Regions from separate parts of the Latilactobacillus sakei subsp. sakei DSM 20017 genome, predicted to be linked through region 2. Evidence: predicted binding sites of a transcription regulator. Region 2 holds the regulator's gene; the other holds the start of a gene.

Region 1 (4,213 bases), 750 kb from region 2:
CTCGCCACCCCAACACCACTATTCAGTAATAACAACGTGCCACTACAGACATATAATGTCCGCCTAAGCAATTTCTTATGACTAACCTTTTTCATTTGGCAACACTCCTTTCGTATAGTTTCAACTTAACATTCACAAAATACAAAAGGTGATTTTATGCTTATGGTAATTATTAGTTATAAAAAATAACACAAAAAAGCCCCCATGACTATATAGCCATAGGTGCTTACTTTAACGCTAATATACGACCTTCATTTTAATAATACTATTTTTTTGCTTGTTAATTATTTTGCTACTTTTAAGAGTTGCCCAATCCGTGTTTTGAACTCAGCTAAAAAGCGTGGTGTATCAACTTGCACACAGACAGCTGTTCTCGTTTTTGGATCGTCCAAACGGGCATTGTCCCCAATTGTCCGACCACGTGAAGGCCCTTCGACCTCTGTTTTCAGATTCAATGGGAAGGTTGTCACAAGGCTTGAATCAATTGCCACTGCAACTGCTAATGGATCATGTAGGGCACAACCATGTAAATGAGGTGATGTTACTTCATACGCCTTAATATAATAATCAACCATATCAGCATAGGCTTTGGCCGCATCCGTTGCAAGTTCCCGCCATTCCTGGGTATCCGTCTTAGTGAAGAGTGTTCTGAGTGTCACATCTAAGCCGACCATCGTGACTGGTAACCCACTCTTGAAAAGTAAATCAGCTGCTTCTGGATCTTGACTAATATTAGCTTCCGCATATGGCGAAACATTCCCACAAACTGTGAGCGCGCCACCCATGATGACAATTTGTCCCACTTTTTGAAGCGTTGGTAAATCCTTTTGAATTGCTAATGCTAAATTCGTCATTGGACCAGTCGCGACAATGCTGAGATCAGCCCCATACTGTTGACAAGCAGCTAATATAAAATCAACAGCTGATTGACTAGCGGCATCCGCATGCGGTTGTGTTAAATGGATTTCGCCGACCCCATCTTGCCCGTGGATTTCCGCACTAATTGGTAACACGCTAAAGTCGTTAGTCGTCGTAGAATGACCAGCCCCTAAATAAACTGGGATTTCTGGATGGCCCAATAAATGTAAGATTTGTTGACTATTGACGACACTTCTTTCCGTCAAAACATTGCCATATTCTGAGGTAATGCCAATTAATTCAACTTCTGGTGAACCCAATGCATAGGCAATCGCCAAAGCATCATCAATCCCAGTATCTAAATCTAAAATCATTTTGTGTGTCATTTTACAACTCCTCCTAAACTTTGTGAACGCTTTTTTGGTACTAACTTTAGTGTACCGCATTGCGCGAACAACGTAAATTCTAAACTGTAATCCAACCGATTATTCTTAAATTTGTTTAAAGTTAACTAAATCACACTAAAATTCGGGGGTATTTTGATTCTTTTACCGTATTATTTGTTAAGCTGAACTTTACTATCAATTGGGAGGCAATTCATTGGCAACAATCACGTCTAAAATACGGATCGGACTAGTTTTCAGTGGCCTATTAGTGCTACTGACTGGCTGTGGCCTACATCAAAGCAGTCAAGCACCCGCTCGAACCTGGGAAACTAACCAAGAAGAACAACAACGGCAAAGTCGCTTCATTAAAAAAATCGGTCAAAATGCTAAATTGGTCTATCAAAAAAAGCATCAGGTTTTACCTAGTATTGTTATCGCGCAAGCCATTATCGAATCTGACTGGGGGCGCAGCGATTTAGCAACCAAGGCCAATAACCTTTTTGGTGTTAAGGGACAATACCAAGGGCAGCAAATCCTAATGAACACCGACGAATACGAAAATAATCAACGAACAACGATTAAAGATTACTTCAAAGTTTACCCTTCTCTTGAAATCGCAATTCAAGATCACAGTAATTTTCTGAGTGTTGGCACTTACGCGACACTCACCAACCTCACTAATTATGCGGAACAAGCCGACCTCTTACAAAAAGCTGGTTATGCCACTGATCCTAACTACGCAACTAAAATTAAAAAGGCAATCCAAGACTATGACTTGGCGGAATATGATGCTTAAATTAGAAAACGCCTGATATCGGTTAATTGATATCAGGCGTTTTCTAATAGAATTGACGAAGGCCACCTATTTCTAGGTGGCCTTCTAATTAATTTCGCATATTAAATTCTGACATAATGTCGGGGCGCCAGTCACTAATTGGCGCCGCTCGCTAGTACTAAATCACTAGCGGTTAAGGCATGTTCATATGCCGGTTTTATTTTTGGGTTAATGCAATTATGTCTCAATTCTTGTGTTTCTAAATATTTTCTCGTTTAAACAGCGTAAGCCGCCTCTTTACACTACTTGTAACTCCAGGGTTACTCCAGTTGATTAAAGTCTTCAAACAATACTTGATACTACAGTGATACGTGCTGATTAACTAATAAATAGTATAACATATTCTGGATTAAATTGCACCCTACATAATTAATCAGTATTTAGGACTTACCATTTGACCATAGTTGACCTTTGCTGTAAAATTTGGTTTATAGATTATTGGGAAGATTGACCAATTACTTTGGTTAAGCCCATCTTCTCAGCTTTATATAAGGAGGCAATTCAATGTTAGTACCGACAGTTATCGAACAAACATCTCGTGGCGAACGCGCCTACGATATTTACTCTCGTTTACTAAAAGACCGGATCATCATGTTATCTGGTGAAGTAAACGACCAAATGGCTAACACAATCATTGCGCAATTACTATTCTTGGATGCGCAAGATTCAGATAAGGATATTTCAATCTACATCAACTCACCTGGTGGTTCTGTGACAGCCGGTTTGGCAATCATGGATACAATGAACTTCATTAAATCTGATGTTCAAACAATCGCTATGGGCATGGCTGCTTCAATGGCCAGCGTTTTACTTTCAGCTGGGACAAAAGGCAAACGTTTTGCATTGCCTAACTCAACAGTCTTGATTCACCAACCTTTAGGTGGTGCACAAGGTCAACAAACTGAAATTGAAATCGCAGCTCGCGAAATTTTGAAGACTCGGAAACGTTTGAACCAAATCTTGGCAGATAATTCTGGTCAAAGCTTCGAAAAATTACAAGCAGACACTGATCGTGATAACTACATGACAGCCCAAGAAGCAAAAGATTACGGTTTGATTGACGACATTATGGTTAACCAACCAAAATAGAGTGCTGACTCAAACGCTTTGACTTTGAGGATTAACAAAAAATGGCAATTATGGTGTTTTTCAACCATGATTGCCATTTTTTGTTTAACCGGAAAAGACAGTTTGAGGAAGCACGTTTTCATTCCGGACATTACTTCAAACAGGACACCTCAAGTTTAAACCTTGTGATGTCCTTTTTTGCTACGTATTTGCTATACTTAGTTTAATACAGAGGAGGTTTTATTATGGATATTAGTGTTATTAAAAGTGATCAAGTGACAACTGAAGGTGGCATTGTCATTGGCCATCCTGAAGCACCCGTCACACTTGTTGAATTTTTGAATTTAGCTTGTCCCTATTGTCGCAAATGGTTCCTCAAATCAGAGGAACAGCTCACTAAGGCCGTCGAAGCCGGTAAAGTACGACGAATCATCAAACCATATAACAAGGATAAAGATGATCTATTAATCGGTAACCTCGCCCATACTTACCTACCCTTCGATCAACCCGCTGTTGCTTTAAACGCCATCCATTTTCTCTACACTCATCAAAAAACGTGGCGCCCTGATTTATCGGATTCTGAATTCGATAAATACATGCAGGCTAACCTTAAACTAAGCCCACTTGATAATACCGTGCAGTTAGCTGCCATTGTTGACGAAGCTCAAGCCGCCAATATCAAATTCGTCCCAACAATCATCGCTGGTGAACACATTTTTGATGAATCAATAACACCAGAAGAACTCGATAGGATTTTACAAGCTAAATAGGTAAAGCGCGCCTTTGATTTGTTCAAGGGCGCGCTTTTTAATATAAAAAAGCGATCAAAGTTCTTTAAAACAAGAACCTCGATCGCTTAATTTTTGCACTCATCATGATTTGCTTTAAGCAAATCGATCAGTGTCTGATTGAATGGCATTTAAATGTTTTTCGACTTCATTCATGCTTTGACGTAAGTCATGATATTTGTCGCTTGTGAAATCTAGGTAGTTGGTACAGTTACCGACACGTTCGTAGATTTCAAGTTTTTGTGATTCTGCTTGATCTGTTAATGAAACATCAACGC
Region 2 (4,213 bases):
TCAGTCGTGATTTCACCAGCCAATAAGGCTTCACTCAAGCGATCTTCAACTTGCGTTTGTAATGCACGACGAATTGGGCGCGCACCGTATTCTGGATCAAAGCCGGCTTTAGCCACAACATCCATCGCTGCAGCAGTCATCTTGATCTTGACACCTTGTTCCGCTAAGCGGTTTAAGATGCCTTTGGACATAATCTTGACGATTTCACGCAATTCAGGTTGTGTTAATGAATGGAAGACCACCGTTTCATCGATTCGGTTTAAGAATTCTGGGCGGAATGACTTCTTCAATTCTTCCAAAATCCGGCCTTGCATTGCTTTGTAATCGGCAGTGACATCTTTGACCCCAAAACCAACTGACTTGTCATCACGTAAGGCTGTTGCCCCTAAGTTAGACGTCATGATCATGATTGTATTCCGGAAATCAACTTTCCGACCCTTAGAATCTGTCAAATAGCCATCATCTAAGACTTGTAACAAGATATTGAAGACGTCTGGATGAGCCTTTTCAACTTCATCAAAAAGAACAACGGAATAAGGTTTATTGCGGACTTTTTCAGTTAATTGGCCACCTTCGTCATAACCGACGTAACCAGGTGCTGCCCCGACTAACCGGCTCGTACTGTAACGTTCCATGTATTCTGACATATCAACCCGAATCAAGTTGTCTTCAGACCCAAACATGGCTTCTGCCAATGCTTTGGCCAATTCGGTCTTCCCAACCCCAGTAGGGCCTAAGAACATAAATGAACCGATTGGGCGCTTAGGATCCTTCAAACCACTGCGGGCCCGACGAATTGCACAGGCCACAGCTGAAATCGCTTCTTCTTGGCCAACAACCCGTTCATGCAAGACTTTTTCAAGTTGCAACAAGCGTTCGCTTTCTTTACGTTGCAATTGAGTGACTGGCACACCCGTCCATTGGGCAACGACTTGTGCGATATCTTCTGGTTGGACTTGAATATCTGTCCGGACACCATTTTCTTGTTCGGCTGCTTGGCGCTTAGCCATTTTAGCCTTAGCAATAATTTCTTTTTCGTGAATGGCAGCGGCTTTTTCAAAGTCTTGTGCACCAACTGCGACTTCTTTTTCTTTCGCCAACGATTGCAATTCAGTTTCTAAGCGATCGATTGGTGATTTTTGGTTAACAGCATCTAATCTGACCTTTGCAGCCGCCTCATCCATCAAATCAATTGCCTTATCAGGTAAGAAACGGTTTGTGATATAACGGTTCGCTAAAACAACGGCTTCGTGTAATGCTTCATCAGAGATTGTGATGCCGTGATGTTCTTCATAACGTGGTCGTAACCCGCGTAAGATTTGTTCCGCATCTTCTGGTGTTGGTTCATCAACCGTCACCGTCGCGAAGCGCCGTTCTAGAGCTGCATCTTTTTCGATGTATTTTTGGTATTCATCAAGTGTTGTTGCACCGATTAATTGCAATTCGCCACGGGCGAGGGCTGGTTTCAAAATATTTGAGGCGTCAATTGCGCCTTCTGCCCCACCAGCACCAATTAAGGTATGCAATTCATCGATAAAGAGGATTACTTGGCCATCTTCATGGATTTCTTCAATAATCTTCTTGAGACGATCTTCAAATTCCCCACGATACTTAGTGCCAGCGACTAATGAGCCCATATCAAGCATCATTAACCGTTTTTGTTGCATGTCGCTTGGCACATCACCGTTGATAATCCGTTGGGCAAAGCCTTCAGCAATCGCTGTTTTACCGACACCGGGTTCGCCAACTAAAACGGGATTATTTTTAGAACGACGTGCTAGGATTTGCACGAGTCGTTTAACTTCTGAATCACGACCAACGACTGGATCAATTTGATTTTCGCGGGCCATTTGGGTTAAATCGCGTGCCAATTGATTCAAAGTAGGCGTGCCTTCTTGATCAACCTTTTTAGCACTGGCTTTAGCGCGTTTCTTAGCAGTTGCAGCATCAATCCCCATCTTTTGGAGTAATAATTGACGTGTTTTGGCTAAACTGAGGCCTAAGTTTAATAGAATACGAGCCGCAATAATGTCATCATCGCGTAATAACGCTAGTAATAGGTGTGCCGTCCCGATTTTGACTGAGTTAGCTTGTTGTGATTCAACGCGCGCTAAATCTAGCACTTGTTTAGCTTTAGGTGAGTATGGCAAATAGCCGCCCACACCCATGGCAACGATTGAATCACCATAACCGGTTAAGCGTTCAATTTCTTCTAAGACATCAGTGGGTGTCACACCGAGTTCACGTAGTGCGTTCCCAGCAATCCCTTCGCTTTCGAGGACGAGCGCTAATAACAGATGTTCCGTCCCTAATGCATGATGATTAAACTTCTTAGCTTGTTCTTGCGCTAACATTAAAACGTTTTTGGCACTTGGTGTAAATAGATTATTCATGGATAATCCCCCACTCTTTACTTAATTTCGTAACGTAATCTTTCTAAGACAGCAATTAGCATTCGTGCGCGTAATTGCTCTTCTAACTGCTTATCATTGACGGCTAATGTCTGCGCATTGAGCATTGCTAATACCAAATTCCCCTCTTTTTGCGATAAAATCTGCTCATCATAGAGTTTTTGGATAATAGCTAATGTATCGGCTTGCGAGATTCGATCCTCAACACTACCAATCAACGCTTCTAAAAAGTCGCGATCATCTAAGAATTGAACCTTAACGATGCGAATGTAGCCGCCCCCGCCACGCTTACTATTGACGACATACCCCCGTTGTTCTGTAAAACGGGTATTAATCACATAGTTGATTTGTGACGGGACACAGTTAAATAGTTTAGCAATTTCGGAGCGTCGAATTTCAATCTGCTCGCTGTCAGCCAATATTTTTTTTAAATAGGCTTCAATAATATCCGAGATATTCTGACTTTGCAAATAGATCAATCCCTTTTTTTCATTCTTCAGCGCTTATAATTCAGTCTAAAAATTTAACTTTGACTAACGTTGACTATTATTATAACGATTATTCGTTCAAAAGGAAAGTTTGAAGAACTGCACAAAAAAAGACTTGTTCGACAACAAGTCTTTGAGAGTCGGGAAAACAAGATTTGAACTTGCGGCCCCTACGCCCCGAACGTAGTGCTCTACCAAACTGAGCTACTTCCCGGAGAGTTATTTAATTATTTACGGGTACAAAAAAAGCGGAAGACGGGATTCGAACCCGCGACCCCCACCATGGCAAGGTGATGTTCTACCACTGAACTACTTCCGCATTTTTTATTAACTTTTTGTATCCAGTCGGGAAAACAGGATTCGAACCTGCGACCCCCTGGTCCCAAACCAGGTGCTCTACCAAGCTGAGCTATTTCCCGTTATATGCACCCAGTAGGAGTCGAACCTACAACCTTCTGATTCGTAGTCAGACACTCTATCCAGTTGCGCTATGGGTGCATTTTTCATTATGATGCCGAGGACCGGAATCGAACCGGTACGGTAGTCACCTACCGCGGGATTTTAAGTCCCGTGCGTCTGCCAGTTCCGCCACCCCGGCTTAATCATAATGAAAGCGGAAGACGGGATTCGAACCCGCGACCCCCACCATGGCAAGGTGATGTTCTACCACTGAACTACTTCCGCATCTTAATGCCGACTAGACGATTCGAACGCCCGACCCTCTGATTACAAATCAGATGCTCTACCAACTGAGCTAAGTCGGCATAATAAGATAACTTTCATTGAATATTCAATTGAATGCGGGTGAAGGGACTTGAACCCCCACGTCTATATAGACACTAGAACCTAAATCTAGCGCGTCTGCCAATTCCGCCACACCCGCATTTTGGCGTGTAACTTGGCCGATGAGTCGTGACAGGCTCGAACTGTCGACCCTCTGATTAAAAGTCAGATGCTCTACCAACTGAGCTAACGACTCAATGGAGGTTACAGGGCTCGAATCTGTGACCCTCTGCTTGTAAGGCAGACGCTCTCCCAACTGAGCTAAACCTCCATTAAATATAGCGTGGCAACGTCCTATCCTCGCAGGTAGTTTCCCACCAACTACTATCGGCGCTAAGAAGCTTAACTACTGTGTTCGACATGGGAACAGGTGTATCCTTCTTGCTATCGCCACCACACTATTTGTGCTTGCGCACTGAGAAGAACTTCGTTCTCTCAAAACTGCATAATAAGTAATATTTTCATTTCAAAAGCCTAACATTGCACCTTTGGTTAAGTCCTCGACCGATTAGTACTAGTCCGCTCCATACA

Evidence for each region. The regulator CtsR, encoded in region 2, represses protease genes until heat stress. The targets are predictions, from matches to a motif close to TTGGTCAAAAAAGGTCAAANA.
Region 1: a site for CtsR is predicted at 2,471-2,491, ahead of clpP (ATP-dependent Clp endopeptidase proteolytic subunit ClpP). Genes of this name have one in related genera too.

What each region holds. Positions count from the first base shown of each region.
Region 1 is NZ_AP017929.1:1,869,092-1,873,304, forward strand. It holds gene LEUCM_RS09420 (adhesive domain-containing protein) at 1-95, opposite strand, end outside; gene LEUCM_RS09425 (nucleoside hydrolase) at 285-1,244, opposite strand; gene LEUCM_RS09430 (glycoside hydrolase family 73 protein) at 1,459-2,040, shown strand; gene clpP (ATP-dependent Clp endopeptidase proteolytic subunit ClpP) at 2,584-3,168, shown strand; gene LEUCM_RS09440 (DsbA family protein) at 3,393-3,917, shown strand; gene LEUCM_RS09445 (MarR family winged helix-turn-helix transcriptional regulator) at 4,032-4,213, opposite strand, start outside.
Region 2 is NZ_AP017929.1:683,424-687,636, reverse strand. It holds gene LEUCM_RS03415 (ATP-dependent Clp protease ATP-binding subunit) at 1-2,393, opposite strand, end outside; gene LEUCM_RS03410 (CtsR family transcriptional regulator) at 2,411-2,881, opposite strand; tRNA gene LEUCM_RS03405 (tRNA-Pro) at 3,040-3,113, opposite strand; tRNA gene LEUCM_RS03400 (tRNA-Gly) at 3,147-3,218, opposite strand; tRNA gene LEUCM_RS03395 (tRNA-Pro) at 3,245-3,318, opposite strand; tRNA gene LEUCM_RS03390 (tRNA-Arg) at 3,324-3,397, opposite strand; tRNA gene LEUCM_RS03385 (tRNA-Leu) at 3,412-3,497, opposite strand; tRNA gene LEUCM_RS03380 (tRNA-Gly) at 3,512-3,583, opposite strand; tRNA gene LEUCM_RS03375 (tRNA-Thr) at 3,591-3,663, opposite strand; tRNA gene LEUCM_RS03370 (tRNA-Leu) at 3,699-3,782, opposite strand; tRNA gene LEUCM_RS03365 (tRNA-Lys) at 3,806-3,878, opposite strand; tRNA gene LEUCM_RS03360 (tRNA-Val) at 3,881-3,953, opposite strand; rRNA gene rrf (5S ribosomal RNA) at 3,964-4,080, opposite strand; rRNA gene LEUCM_RS03350 (23S ribosomal RNA) at 4,171-4,213, opposite strand, start outside.